DNA from 3 places in the Sphaerisporangium aureirubrum genome. Region 1 is predicted to be linked to each of the others. Evidence: riboswitches for the same ligand, from Rfam matches in the RefSeq annotation. Region 1 holds a riboswitch; each other region holds the start of a gene.
What was found. Region 1 has a riboswitch for cyclic di-AMP ahead of ACFP1K_RS05570 (CHAP domain-containing protein). Riboswitches for the same ligand answer to the same signal wherever they lie in the genome.

Region 1 (4,788 bases):
ACTGCGACTTGACGAATCCGGTGTTCCACGGGTCGGTGAAGTTCTGCAGCTTGGCGGTGAGGCCCGCCTTGCTGATCTTCTGCGTGAAGTCGAACGCGGTCTTGACCGCGGGGTTCTTGTCGGCGATCAGCTGCTGGTTCTTGTCGAAGTAGGTGACGTTGCCGTTCTTGGCGGCCTCCTGCGACAACACCACGTTGTAGATGGTGTTGACGCTGTCGACGAACTTCGCGCCCTTGGCCTTGCCCTGGAACTGCTGGCCGACCTTGATGAAGTCGTCCCACGTCTTCCACAGCCCGGACACCTCGGCCCGGTCGGTGGGCAGGCCCGCCTTCTCGAACAGGTCGGTGCGGTAACAGATGCTCATGCCGCCGACGTCGGTGCCGAGGGCGAAGAGCTTGCCGTCGGCGTTGATGCCGTTCTCCCACTTCCACGCGGGGAAGTCGGCCTGGCGGCTCTGCACGCCGTACTGGCTGAGGTCGGTGAAGAACTGGGGACGGGCCTTGGCCAGACCCATGCCGCCCTCGTCGATGCCGACGACGTCGCCGGCACCGGTGCCCGACTGAAGCCACTGCAGCATCTGCGGCCAGTACACGTTCTCGAAGCTATCGGTCAGGTTGTTGTACTTGACCTGGACGTTCGGGTGTTCCGCGTTCCACTTCTCCACTGCGGCCTTGTAGCCGAAGTTGGTGCCTCCGCCGAAGGTCTGCAGAGTAAGGGTGATCTTCTCCGGCGCCGCTGACGACGCGCCGCCTCCTTCGCCGGAGCCTCCGCCGGACGAGCATGCGGCAGTGATGCCAAGCGCGACCGTCATCACCGATGCGACCGCGAGCATCCTGCCGCGGCGCATTGTGTTCATCATTCCGGACCCCTCTCAAGGTGGTTGCCCGATCATTGGGAGATGCATCGAGGGCCGGCCCCGACAGTCGGGCCCCGCGATGTGCTGGATCCCTCAGTCGTGAACCGCGGGTGGCATGGTCCCGCGGGCGAGATTTGGGAGCGCTCCCACGAAGGGTCCCCGACGGGCAACGCTGGCGTCAATATGCCGAAACCTAACTGTTACTCCTGAGGTTCCCAGAAGCATGGAATGTGATGATAAGCGGCAAAAAGGCCATTGCCGGTATTGGGAGCGCTCCCATCGCTACCGGCACAGTCCTCCGCAAAAGACAGACAAGAAGGTGCCGCCGCACGGCCGGTTGCGGGCTGGTTCGGCCGTGCGGCGGCGGGAAGGGCGGGCGTCCCTGGGAGTGGGTGATCTGGAACGCCCGCCCGGTTCGTGCGGGGGGTCCGCGGTCAGGCCGCCGCGTAACTCGGGTAGCCGTAGCCGGCCACCTGGTAGGTCGGGCGGGTGCGGATCTCGACCACGCCGTTCCCGGTGTTGCCCTCGACGGTCTTGATGGTGCCGTCACCGTTGTCCTGGACGACGAACCCGACGTGGTCGATGCCGTCGATGCCGCCGCCGTTCCAGTCGAAGAACACCACGGCGCCGGGCTTGGGTGCGGTGCCCCAGCGGCCCTGGGCCTCGAACCACTTGGCGTGCTGGACGGTGTAGGCGTCCTGGCCCATCGTGTCCTGGATGCCGAGCTGCTCGCCGACCCAGGAGACGAACATGTCGCACCACGCCGCGTTGGCGTAGTCCGAGATCTTGCCGGTGTCACGGGCGATGGTCTGCTGCGCCCGGGGGCTCGCCATGTACCATGCCTGGAACTTGGTGCCACCCCCCGCGCTGTCCTCGGAGATGCCGACCTGGGACTCGGCCAGGCGGAGCACCTGCTCGGCGGTGACCTTGCTCACCGAGCGAGGCTCGCCGTGCGCCTCGGCGGAGGCGACCTTGGCGATGGCGTCGGACGGCGGGCCGTCGGCGTGGGCGAGCGCGGTTCCGGTGACCACCTGGGCCATGACGAGGCCACCGAGGGCCAGCCCGATCACGCGATGTCGTGGGGCGTCCATGAGTCGCTGCGTGAACGTTGACAAAGGGAGAGCTCCTTCTTCCAAAGGCGCCTACCGGGTTAGCTGACGGGTTCGGGCCTGGAAGTCGCCCTACGGCGCGCCTGTGGGAACGGCGCTCCGATTCACCCCGGAAAGGTGGGTCCCCGGCTCCGCGTGGGAGCGGACTCGGCGTCCGGAGCGTGATGGCGGGAGATGGATCTCCGCGGCGGACCTGTCTCGCTCCGGCCTGCTCCCGGACCAGGAAGTTACCTGTTCAGGCGTTTCCTAGACCAGGAGTCCCCTCACAGTAATACATCGGACAAAGAGGCGCAAACAGGACAAACCACTTAGGCTGCTCCGGCCTGGAGACGGCAAACCTATGGGCCTCACCAGGGGCCCCGCGCCGCATGACCTTCGCCTGTTGTCCGCCGTTCACCGGACGTTACCCGCCGCGTAGGGTCGTGGCACTAGGTTGCCTACGTCGTGAACGTCTCATTACCCGGCGTGGAGAGGATCGGTCGAAGCCGCGTGCGGGAGCAGGGGTCGGCCGTCGCCTGGGTGGAGTCGCCCCTCCAGCTGCTCTGCGCGGTCGAGGCGAGGTACGCCGGAGTGGTGGGGCCCGGTCTCCAGGTGATGGCCAGGGCGAAGTTGCCGGGGCTGCGGGTGACCCGCAGGGAGCTGGCGTCCCTCGCGCTGCCCGAGGGCCTGCGCCTGGACACCGCCGAGGAGCGCATGCCCCGGCCGGGCCGCCGCGAGTCCTGGGTGCTCGGCGACGCCTTCTCCGGCCGCATGCAGCTCACCGCGCTCGGCTCCGTGCCGCGCCGCATGGTCGTGGTCGACGACGGCCTCGCCACCATCCGCCTGCTCGAACTGCTCACCGCCCGGCCGGGCACGCCCCTGCTGCGCGCCCGCGCCGACGCCACCTGGTCGCGCCGGGCCCTCGGCACCGCCGCCGCGCTGCGCCTGCGCGCCGCCGCCCGCGCCGGCAGGCTGACGATATTCACCGCGCTGCCCGTCCCCGCCGCGCTGGCCGCGTCGGTGCGGAGCCTCGGGGCCGAGCTGATCACCCACGACTTCGCCTGGCTGCGCTCCCAGCCCGCCGCCGCGCACCCCCGCCCGCCGGAGAGCACTGTCGTGCTCGGCACCTCGCTGGTGCGCAACGGGCTGATCCACCGGGATCGCTACTTCTCGTGGCTGTTCGCCCTGGAAGGCCCGGTGGCGTACTATCCGCACCGGCGGGAAGATCCCGGAGATCTCGCCGCGGTGCGCGACCATCCCGGGGTCACCGTGTACGACGGCGGAGCGCCGGTCGAGATGACCCTGCGTGACCTGCGGCCGGGCCAGCGCGTGCTCAGCCTGCCCTCCACCGCCGTGACCTCGCTGCGCGTGCTGCTGTCCGCGCGCGGCGTGCCGGTGGAGACCGTCGACGTCCCGGACGACTGGTGGACCCCCACGGCCACCGACTCGCTCCGGTCCCACCTGCAGATGTTCGCGCACGAAAGGGCTGCTCCTTGACCCGGGTTCTCGCCGTCGCCGACTCCGACAGCTATCTGAAGTGGGCGGCGGGCCTGCTCGACCAACTCCCGGCGGACTGGACGCGGACGCTCGCCGTCGTGCGGACGCCGATCACCCCGTCCGAGGCGCAGATCGCCGCCGCGGTCAGCGGCACCGGGTACGCCGCGGGCGACCCGCCGGCCGTGGCCTCCGCGCGGGGGCTGCGGCGCCTCGCCGAGCGGACCAGGCCGGACGTGGTGCTGGTCGCCTGCACCGGGCCGGTGGTCGACGTGCTGGTGAGCGGCGTGTTCGACGGGATGAGCCCTCGCCCGGTGTTCGTGTCCGGCCTGCCGGGCATCTCGATCCCCGCCACCGAGAAGGCGTGGCTCTTCCGCGGCGGCTGCGACCTGTTCGTCGTGCACAGCGGCAAGGAGGTCGACGAGTTCGGCCGCATCGGCAAGGAGCTCGGCGCCACCGGGACCGTCGCGCTGGCCCGGCTGCCCTACCTCGACCACGCCACCGCCCGCCCGGCGTTCTCCGCGGCGGGCGACCGGGTGGTGTTCGCTACCCAGGCCAAGGTGCCGCGGCGGCGCGAGGAGCGCGAGGGCATCCTGCTGGCGCTGGCCGCGCTGGCCGCCCGCCGTCCCGACCTGGACGTGGTGGTGAAGCTGCGGGCGCTGGAGACCGAGCGCCAGACCCACAACGAGCGGCACCACTACGAGCGGCTCTGGCGCGACCTCGCCGAGGCCGGGACCGTGCCCGCCGGGGCGGTGCGGTTCGCCGCCGGCGCGATGCACGAGCACCTGGCCGCGGCGGCCGGGTTCGTCACGGTCAGCTCCACCGCCGCGCTGGAGGCGATCGCCGCCCAGGTGCCGCTGCTCGTGCTGTCCGACTTCGGGGTCAGCGCCGAGATGATCAACCTGGTGTTCGAGGACAGCGGCTGCCTCGGCACCCTGGACGAGCTGACCTCGGCCGACTTCCGCAGGCCGTCCCCCGCCTGGTGCGACGCCAACTACTTCCACGCCCAGGGGGCCAGCGACTGGGTGCCCCGGCTGGCCGCGCTGGTGACCGAGGCGCGGGCCGGGCGGCTCGCCCCGGTGCGCCCCCTGCTGGACGGCCCCGCCCACGCCGCCGCCCGCCGCAGGGCCCGGCTGCGGGTGGAGCTCCCGCCGAACGTCCTGCGCGCCGGCTACCGCGCCAGCCGCCGGGTCCGCCGGTACCTGAAGGCGCTGAGCTGAGGAAAGGCGCCGGTCCCCGCGGGGGACCGGCGCTCGATCAGCGGGCCAGCGCGCGGCGCAGCCGTCCGAGCGCGCTCGGACGGCCCGCGCGGCAGGGCGGCGGTGCGTCGGCGAGGCCGAGCGCGGCCAG
Region 2 (4,788 bases), on a different contig from region 1:
TCGAGAGCGCCAGGCAGGCGTCCCTGGAGGAGGTCAGGCCGGGTGACGAGGACCGCGTCCTGTACCGCAAGCCCTGGTGGCAGCGCCTGATCATCTTCGTGGGTGGCCCCGCGATGAACTTCGTGCTCGCCTTCGTGCTCTTCGCGGTCGTGCTGATGGGGTTCGGCATCCAGGTCGCCCAGCCGGTCGTGGCCGCCGTCTCCAAGTGCGTCATGACCGTCCAGGAGCAGCAGAAGGGCCAGGAGTGCACCTCCGCGCACGTCGCGTCCCCCGCCGCCGTGGCCGGCCTGCGGGCCAACGACAAGATCGTGGCCGTGGGCGGCACCCCGGTCACCAGCTGGGAGCAGGCCACCAAGCTGATCCGTCAGCACGGCGCCGGGCCGATCGCCGTCCAGGTCGAGCGGAACGGCACGCCGCTGACCCTCACCCCGACGCTCATCGCGCAGGACCGGCCCTCGGCGGACGACCCAGCCAAGATCGAGAAGAACGCCGGCTTCCTCGGTGTGAGCCCCGTGGTGGTCGTCGAACGTCAGAACCTCGGCTTCGTCGCCGGCACGATGTGGGACTTCACCGCCCGCACCGCCGCGTCGCTGGCCCGCTTCCCCGAGCGCATCGGCGGCGTCTGGGACGCCGCCTTCAGTGGCGCCAAGCGTGACATCAACAGCCCCGCCAGCATCGTCGGCGCGGGAAGGATCGGCGGCGAGATCGCCGCGTCCGCCGCCCCCCTGGACACCAAGATCATCTCGTTGATCCAGCTGCTCGCCTTGGTGAACCTCGCGATCGGCATGTTCAACCTGGTCCCGCTGCTGCCCCTGGACGGCGGCCAGATCGCCGGCGCCCTGTGGGAGGGCATCAAGCGCGCCTACGCCCGCCTGCGCCGCCGCCCGGCCCCCTCCTACGTCGACATCGCCAAGGCCCTGCCCCTGACCTACGCCGTGGTGGCCGTGCTCCTGGTCATGAGCACCCTGCTCATCTACGCCGACATCGTCAACCCGATCCGCCTGTCCGGCTGACCGGGCCCCATCTGACCGGCCCGTGCCCCGGGCCGGTCAGTACATCGAGATGTGCACGTGGTCGAAGTGGTTGGCAGTGACGCCGCCGCGGTCGGACATGGGGCGCCAGCCGGGGAAGCCCAGGTTGTAGATGCGCTGGCGGTAGATCACGTACTTGACGCCGAGCTTGCCGCCGTTCTTGATGATCCAGGCCGCGATCTCGTTGCCGAGGGCGGCGTCTCCGGCGGCGGGCAGCGCGCCGCCCGAGCTCAGCATGAAGTCGCAGGCGCGGCCGAGCGGGTGCTCGCCGCTGGTCTCCGCGCGGTAGCAGCCGACCGGGAAGCGCAGTGTGAAGTGGCTCCGCACCTCGGCGCGCATCAGCCGGGTGCGCGGGGTGATGTTGTCGCTCCCGGTGGGGAGTTCGGGCGCCCAGGCGCCGTTGGCCCGCTTGCCGGGGGCCGTGGGGATCAGCTTGTCCAGCTTGTCCTTGATCTCGTCGATCAGCTTCTCGGCGTCCTTGCGCTGCCCGGAGACCTCGGTCATGTCGTCCCGCAGCTCGGCGGTGAGCTTCTCGGCGTCGCCCGCGGCCTGCTTGCGGGTGTCGCGGGCGGAGGCGAACCCGCTCAGCCGGGCGCTCTGCTCGGCCTGGAGCTGCTCGAACATCGCGGCGCCGCCGTACCCGGGGGACATCAGCTCGCCCACCAGCCCGAGGCCGCCGGCCTGGTAGCGCAGTTGGGCGATGTCGCGCACTTGCGACTGGGCCAGGGCGTACGCCGCCTCGGCGGACTTCAGCCGGTCGCGCGCCGCCTTCTCGGCGGCCTTGGCCTTGCCGACGGCGACGCGCTTGGCGTTGTACTCGGCGATCAGCTTGTCGATCTTCTTGGTGAGCGACGCGAGCTGGGCCTTGAGTTCCTTCTCGGTGGGCTTGGGGGCGGCGGCTCCCGCCACCGCCTGGCCGGGCACCAGCCCGGCCATGAGCAGAACACACGCGGCCATGACCACGGAACCGCCGGTAGTGCGCGGCAGAGCCTTCTCCTCTCCATCCGCCGACCGGGTTAGCTGACGGGTTCGGGCCGGAGTCGCCCTACCACACGAGGTGGATTCACCCCAGAAACCACTGGGTCCCCGGTTCCCTGGCGAGGCGCCAGGGATTAGGCGTGACCGCCGTTACCGGCGGGAATGGATGGGATGCTAGTACTCTGCAGCGCCTTGTGGCGACTCATCGGACAAATTGGGCGAAACTAGGCATCCCTCAGCATCCGCGCGGCCTCCTCGGGCAGCACGTCGTTGACGAACGCCCCCATCGCCGACTCCGACCCCGCGAGGTACTTCAGCTTCTCCTTGGCCCGCCGGACGCTGAACAGCTCCAGGTGCAGGTACGCCAGATCGCGCCCCTCCCGCACCGGCGCCTGGTGCCAGGCCGCGACGTACGGCATCGGCACCCCGAACAGCCCGTCCAGCCGCCGTAGCACCCCGGTGTACAGGGTGCCGAACTCCGCCCGCTCCTCGGGCTCCAGGGCGTTCAGGTCGGGCACCCGGCGGTTCGGGTAGACGTGCACCTCGAACGGCCAGCGCGCCGCGGCGGGCACGAACGCCGTCCAGTGCTCGCCGGCCGCGACCACCCGCGTGCCCTCCGCCCGCTCGGCCGCCAGCACGTCCGCGAACAGGTCGCCGCCGGTGCGGTCCCGGTACCGCGCGGCGGAGCCGAGCATCTGCCGGGTGCGCGGGGTTAGGTAGGGATAGGCGTAGATCTGCCCGTGCGGGTGGGCCAGCGTGATGCCGATCTCGGCGCCGCGGTTCTCGAAGCAGAACACCTGCTCCACCCCGGGCAGCGCGGACAACTCGGCCGTGCGGTCCGCCCACGCCTGGAGCACCAGATCGACCTGCGCGGGGGAGAGGGCGGAGAACGACGAGTCGTGCCGGGAGGTGAAGCACACCACCTCGCACCGGCCCACGCCGGGCCGTACCTCGCTGAGCCCGCCCACCTGCTCGTACTCGCCCGGCACGAAACTGAAGGACGGGAAGCGGTTCTCGAAGACCGCGACGTCGTAGTCCGCGGCCGGGATCTCGGTGAGCCGCCCCGGCGCCGACGGGCACAGCGGGCACTGGTCGGCCGGGGGGAGGAAGGTGCGGCCCTGCCGGTGCCCGGCGACCGCCACCCACTCGTCCAGCAGCGGGTCGTAGCGCAGCTGCGACGACGGCGGGCGGGGCGGCAGGTCGCGGGTGTCGGGCGCGCCGCGGTCGGCGTCGTCCGCGCGGTCGAAATAGATGAGCTCGCGTCCGTCGGCCAGATGAGTGATCGTGCGTTTCATCCCCCGGCCACCTCGCTTTCCCTCTCGGTGCCGCCGCTCTCCGCGGGGTCGGCCAGGATGAGCGAGCAGTCCCGCTCGGCCAGGGCCTCGCGCGCCTCCTCCGGCAGGCCGGTGTCGCTGATCAGCACGTCGGCCTCCTCCAGCCTGGCGATCGTGCTGAAGCCCACCGTGCCCCACTTGGTGTGGTCGGCCAGCACGACCAGCCGCTGCGCCGCCGCGATCAGCTCGCGGTCGGTCTCGGCCTCCAGCAGGTTCGGGGTGCTGAACCCGGCCCGCGCGCTCATGCCGTGCACGCCGAGCATCAGTGTGTCGACGTTCAGTGTGCGCACCGCGCCCACCGCGACCGGCCCGACCAGCGCGTCGGAAGGGGTGCGCACCCCGCCGGTCAGCACGATGGTCTGGTCCGGCCGCCCGGCGTGGTGGAACACGTCGGCGACGCGGGGGGAGTTGGTGATGACGGTCAGCTCGGGCACGTCCACCAGGTGGTGCGCCAGCGTCCAGGTGGTGGTGCCCGCCGACAGCGCGACCGCCGTGCCCGGCCCCACCAGCTCGGCGGCCCGGCGGGCGATGGCCTCCTTCTCGGCCTGCTGGCGTACCGACTTGGCGGCGAAGCCGGGTTCCTCGGTCGAGCCGGACCCGACGGCGGTGGCGCCGCCGTGCACCTTCTCGACCAGGCCCCGCTCGGCCAGGACCTCCAGGTCGCGGCGGATGGTCATGTCCGACACCCCGAGGTCGCGCACCAGCTCCGCCACTCGGGCCGCGCCGTGCCTGCGCACGCGCCGCAGGATCGCCTGCTGCCGCTGCTGGGCCAGCATCGAGCCTCCTTTTCCACAGATTCCAGCAAATCATCCCATATTGCCAAGGGATCATTGTTGGAACCTGGTGGAATGGCCTTCTTTTCATGATCGAGGGTTGTGGGGGCAGGACGGCACGGGCATTGTTGGGGACGAGACCAAGGCGAAAGGTGATCCACGATGGGCAGACGTGCACGCAAGAGCCGGGCCCGCAAGAAGAAGAAGGCCAACCACGGCAGGCGTCCCGCGAGCTGACGCCCGCGCGCCGGGGTCAGCCGCAGCGGCCCCAGGCGGCCAGCAGCCGGGTCTGCGGATCGGCGTCCGCCGGGAGAGGCGGGCGCTCGCCGATCACGCCCGTCTGCCGGTAGGCCTCCTCGGTGCGCGCGAACCACTCGGCGCACAGCCGTACCAGCTCCGGATCCAGCCGCACCTCTGGGCCGATGGCCGTGGAGATGTCCCAGGTGTGGATCAACGCGTCCGCGAACAGCTCGGTGAAGTACTCCTCGCCGGACACGTCGCCGAACGACAGGCGCACCGTGCGGGTGAGCGCGTCCGGCGGCTCGGTGGCGCGGACGGCGGCCGCCGCCGCCACGTCGTACGCCTTCACCGGGTCGTCGCCGAGCAGGTCGCCCTCGAACAGATCGCCGATCTCGGCCGCCGACCGGCCCGACATGAGCTCGGGCACCATCA
Region 3 (4,788 bases), on a different contig from region 1:
GCCCGGCCCCCACGGCCCACAGCCAGACGACGCGCATGGTGGCAATCTACCGTCTGCCCCCTGGCGGCAGCGTGAACGCCTGCCGGGAGGACGCTCGGCCGGGCTGAGTGTAAGTAGAGTAGTCAGGGTGGGGCTTCGAAAGGGATGAACGGTGAGCGACCTTCCCAAGGACTCGCAGGGGGCGGATGAGCCGGCGTGCTCGATCGAGCGGAGTCTGCAGGTGCTCGGGGAACGGTGGACGTTCCTGGTGCTGCGAGAGATCTTCGCCGGACGGCATCGGTTCGCGGAGATACGGGGGGCGCTGGGGATCGCGCCGAACCTGCTGAGCGCCCGGCTGAAGACGCTGGTCGAGGCCGGGGTCCTGCGGACCCGGGCGTACCAGGAGCCGGGGAGCAGGCACCGGGAGAGTTACCACCTCACGCGGGCGGGGCGGGACCTCCGGGTGGTGCTGGCCTCGTTGCAGCAGTGGGGCGACGTCCACCGGCCGCGGCCGGCCGGCCCGTCGATGCTGCGCAGGACGCGGGAGAACGCGCGAACCGTGTACGTCGGATTCGTGGACGGCGACGGCCGCGAGGTGCCCGACACGGATGTGCTCATGGTCCCCCCTTCGCCCGAATCGCCTCCTGAGTTGTAAAACTATATCCAGACCCCTACCCTGGGAACCGTTGCATTCATCGGCGTGGCCCGCCCCCGCACGGGCGGCCCGCAGTGAGGGGGACGGGACATGGACATCAAGGGAGCGGTGGCCGTCGTGACCGGGGCCAACCGGGGGATCGGGTACGCGTTCGCGCGGGCGTTGCTGGAGCACGGGGCCGCCAGGGTCTACGCGGGGGCGCGGGATCCCGGCAAGGTCACCGATCCGGATCTCATCCCGCTGCGGCTGGACGTCACCAGGCCGGACGAGGTGGCGGCGGCGGCCGTCACGGCGGGGGACGCCACCATCGTGATCAACAACGCGGGCGTAGGGGGAACGACGTCGAGGTTGCTGGAGGGGGACTTCGACGGCGCCCGCCAGGCCATGGAGGTCAACTACCTCGGCACCTGGGCCGTCGCCAGGGCGTTCGCCCCCGTGCTGGCCCGCAACGGCGGCGGGGCCCTGGTGAGCATGCTGTCGCTGGCGTCCTGGGCCGCGATGCCCGTGGCGCCGGGCTACGCGGCGTCCAAGGCCGCGCAGTGGTCGCTGACCGACTCGCTGCGCCAGGTCCTGCGCGAGCAGGGCACGCTGGTCGTCGGGGTGCACTCGGGGTTCGTGGACACCGATCTGAGCGCGTGGACCGACGCGCCCAAGATCAGCGCGGCGGACGTGGCCGAGCAGACGATGCTCGCCATCGCCGGCGACCTGTCCGAGGTGCTCGCCGACGAGCCCACCAGGCAGGTCAAGTCCGCGCTGTCGCGCCCCCTGAACGCCTGAGCCGCCCCGTCCGGGCACGGAAGAGCAAAAGGCAGGGCCCCGGCCACGTGGGGAGTGGCCGGGGCCCTGCCGGTTCAGGGGAGGTCCCCTGAAGGGGTACGCCCGGGATCCTGGAAGGGTTCATCCCGGGCACGGCCCGGACGGCACGCCCTCGCCCCGGAAGGGTTCACCCCCGCGCGGCCGGGACCGGGGCCCGATCTCCGGGGAGATTCGCGCCGGGCAGGACACCGGTGGTGTCCGTCCCGATCCCTTGGCGAGGGTTCACCCCGCGACAGGACGCGGACGACTTCCGTCCCGCCCCTTGGAGGCGCTCACCCCCGGCACGACACGGACGAGGTCTCGTACGGACGAGGTCCCGTCCCCCGGCCCCGGACGTGGTCCGTCCGGGGTCAGGGAGTACGTCCCAGGGCGCGCCTCAGGGTATTCCGAGGTCAGGCGCCCGGGCGGACGGCGCCCACGAAGCTGGCCTTACGGTACGAGCTCAGCTTGTTGATCTGGACGCGGGTGCCGCTGTGCGGGGAGTGGATCATCTTGCCGTGGCCGACGTACATGCCGACGTGCCCGAAGCCGGAGAAGAACATCAGGTCGCCCGGCTTGAGGTTCTTCCAGGAGACCTTCTTCTTGACGGCGCGGTACTGGCTGCCCGTGATGCGGGGCAGCTTCACGCCCGCCTTGCGCCACGAGTACATGACCAGCCCCGAGCAGTCGAAGGCGTTCGGGCCGCTGGCGCCCCAGCGGTAGGGGTCACCGACCTGCTTCTTGGCCACGGACACGGCGGTGCCCGCCTTGATCCGCTGCCGGGCGGCCTTGCTCAGTTTGGCCTTCTTGCCGGAGGTGCTCCCGGCGGAGGCCGGTGCGGCGCTCCTCGGCGCCGTGGGGGGAGCGGCAAGCGTGATGGGGGGCGTGATGACCTGCTCCGCGCCGGGTTCCGCCGTGGCGGCACCGGCCGTCGTCTGGATCGCCACAGCGCCGGCCGAAGCCGTCACGGTGAGGACGACACCCCCGAGGGAGAGGCGAGCGAAGCGCGACAGGCGGGGGTTGGACATGGTGCTGGACAGGATCGCTCCTCAGTTCTTCCACTTTCGCCTACCGGGTTAGCTGACGGATTCGGGCTTGGAAGTCGCCCTACAGCGGCAATAACCACTGATTCACCCCAGAGCCCGCTAAAGGGCCTATTGGGTCCCCGGTTCCGCGCTCCTTGCCGCACGGATTCGGCTGGTCAACGGCTTGTGCCATTTATGGCGGGACATACGAAGCCATTGACCTTATGGATGGGTGTGTGATTCCGGTCACCGCGGCGACCGGCCTTTCTCGCGACGGCATGGCGTGCTCGCCGCGGCCCAGAAGCTACACAGATCCCCAAGAACTGGCAAAGCCCAAGTGATATCTCTAGATCATAACGAGTGATCACAAAATGGAAAACGCCTGGTTAACTCCCACATCTACCGCCAAATGTGATTCGGCTCACACACGAGCCAACTCAGCCCTCCGTGAGTCCCACCAGTCACACGAGCCACAGGAGTTATCGATCTTGACGGGGAGCCACGAGCCGGCCCCTCACCTCGGGACGCCATAAAGTCCCGCCCCTAGCCACGGATTCGGGCGGGCAGGAAACACCGGGCGACTGAAACCGCTCAGGAATGCGCCGGACCGACGCGAGAACGCCAGGGGAAGGTCTCCCCCGCCACGACCCCTACGACGGCGCTCAGGGCCGTACGGCGGCGAAAATACCCCGGTAGGAGGACAGGGGGACGACCTTCACCACGTCGCCCGTGCGAGGGGCGTGGACCATCTGGCCGTTGCCGGCGTACATGCCGACGTGGCCGAGGCCGGAGGCGAACAGCAGGTCGCCGGGTTGCAGGGCGTTCAGGGAGACGCGCCGGGAGGCGCCCCAGGAGTACTGGCCGGCGGCGGTGCGGGGGAGGCTGACGCCGGCGGCGGCCCAGGACTTCTGGGTGAGGCCGGAGCAGTCCCAGGCGCCGGGGCCGGTGCCGCCGTAGCGGTACGGCTTGCCGATCTGGGCGTAGGCGAACTGGAGGGCGGTGCGGGCGTTGCCGGAGGCGGGGCCGTTGTACTTGACGCCGGCGCTGTTGGGGTTGCCCGCGTTGAAGGCGTTCAGCCTGCGCAGCAGGCGCTCCTGCTCGCCGACCAGCTTCTCGACGTCCTTCTTCTGCCCGCGAAGGTCCTCGAACAGCTTCAGCGCCTTGTCGTAGGCGCCCTTGGCCTTGTCCCGCTCGCCCTTGAGCGAGCTCATCGCGTCCTCGTACTCGGTCAGCGTCTGCGAGCGCCGCGCCGACATCTGGTCGATGGAGGCGAGGCCCGCCAGCAGCGCCTCGGGGTCGCCGGTGGTGACGAGGTTCGGCCAGGACAGCAGGTCGCCCGACTGGTAGCTGCTCACCGCGACCGACACCAGGCCGGCCCGCAGTTCGTCGGCCCGCTCGATCTGCTGCTTGAAGCGGCCGTTGACGGCGTTGTACTCCTTGCGGGCCTTCTTGTACTTCTCGCCGGCGTCGTTGTACTTGTCGACGACCTTGTCCGCCTGGGCGTCCAGCTTGGCGAGCCGCGCCTTGGTCTGGGCGATGGTGGGTTTCGGCTCGGCCACCGCCCCGGCCGCCTGGGTCACCAGTACCGCGGCGACGAGAACACCGGTCACCGGTACGCGTCCGAACCTCCGGACACCTCGCACGGCCACGGGGAACCCAGCCTCCTCAAGTGCGACAACTGTGACACCTGGGGCGTGATCCTACAGAAACGGTAAGGTCCGCTCTAGCTTTAGACCCGAAATGTTTTGGCCGGGCAACCCCAGTTCACACCCGTATCTGGGATTAAGGGGCGCCCCAGGAGCACCCCGCGGCCCACCGGGGCATCACCGGGGTTGTCAGAACCGCTGTCAGGAACGGAGTCAGGCCCGGCCGAGACGGCGCAGCAGCAGCGCCGCGGGGACCGGACGGGCGCCCATGCGGCGCACCGAGTCGGCCACCTCGCGGTCGGTCGACACCACGGCCACCGCGCGGCCGGGCGGCTCGGCCCGGACCAGCTGGCGGATGAGGTCGTCGGCGATCTCCCCCGGCTCGCTGAACAGCACCCGCACCCCGCGCGGCGCCGACACCTGGACCGGGCCGTTCAGCTCGGCGCCGTCGAACACGCAGGTCACCTCGGCCCGGCTCTGCACCGCCAGGCCTCCGAGGCCGGTCAGCAGCCGCGCCCGCTGGTCGACCAGGGTCAGCGCGGGATAGCCGGACTTGGTGACGTTGTAGCCGTCCACGATGAGGTGGAGGTGCGGGATGGCCAGCAGCTGGTCGAGCAGCGCGGGGTCGTCGTCGGCGAGGGCGCGGGCGGGGACGGCGCGCACCGACGGCCGGGCGGGCGTCACGGCG

Region 2: linked by a shared signal. The riboswitch ahead of ACFP1K_RS27325 (coiled-coil domain-containing protein) and the one ahead of ACFP1K_RS05570 (CHAP domain-containing protein) in region 1 are both predicted to bind cyclic di-AMP.
Region 3: linked by a shared signal. The riboswitch ahead of ACFP1K_RS29580 (C40 family peptidase) and the one ahead of ACFP1K_RS05570 (CHAP domain-containing protein) in region 1 are both predicted to bind cyclic di-AMP.

Annotation. Positions count from the first base shown of each region.
Region 1 is NZ_JBHSRF010000005.1:162,932-167,719, forward strand. Features, by position in the region: gene ACFP1K_RS05565 (ABC transporter substrate-binding protein) at 1-832, opposite strand, end outside; gene ACFP1K_RS05570 (CHAP domain-containing protein) at 1,291-1,971, opposite strand; cyclic di-AMP (ydaO/yuaA leader) riboswitch at 1,981-2,128, opposite strand; gene ACFP1K_RS05575 (hypothetical protein) at 2,455-3,441, shown strand; gene ACFP1K_RS05580 (DUF6716 putative glycosyltransferase) at 3,438-4,658, shown strand; gene ACFP1K_RS05585 (polysialyltransferase family glycosyltransferase) at 4,696-4,788, opposite strand, start outside.
Region 2 is NZ_JBHSRF010000051.1:19,640-24,427, reverse strand. Features, by position in the region: gene ACFP1K_RS27330 (M50 family metallopeptidase) at 1-1,013, shown strand, start outside; gene ACFP1K_RS27325 (coiled-coil domain-containing protein) at 1,050-1,988, opposite strand; cyclic di-AMP (ydaO/yuaA leader) riboswitch at 2,023-2,160, opposite strand; gene galT (galactose-1-phosphate uridylyltransferase) at 2,234-3,304, opposite strand; gene ACFP1K_RS27315 (DeoR/GlpR family DNA-binding transcription regulator) at 3,301-4,119, opposite strand; gene ACFP1K_RS27310 (50S ribosomal protein bL37) at 4,279-4,353, shown strand; gene ACFP1K_RS27305 (TIGR03086 family metal-binding protein) at 4,370-4,788, opposite strand, start outside.
Region 3 is NZ_JBHSRF010000060.1:33,273-38,060, forward strand. Features, by position in the region: gene ACFP1K_RS29565 (hypothetical protein) at 1-37, opposite strand, end outside; gene ACFP1K_RS29570 (winged helix-turn-helix transcriptional regulator) at 152-634, shown strand; gene ACFP1K_RS29575 (SDR family oxidoreductase) at 725-1,411, shown strand; gene ACFP1K_RS29580 (C40 family peptidase) at 1,843-2,457, opposite strand; cyclic di-AMP (ydaO/yuaA leader) riboswitch at 2,480-2,638, opposite strand; gene ACFP1K_RS29585 (C40 family peptidase) at 3,117-4,064, opposite strand; gene ACFP1K_RS29590 (NYN domain-containing protein) at 4,314-4,788, opposite strand, start outside.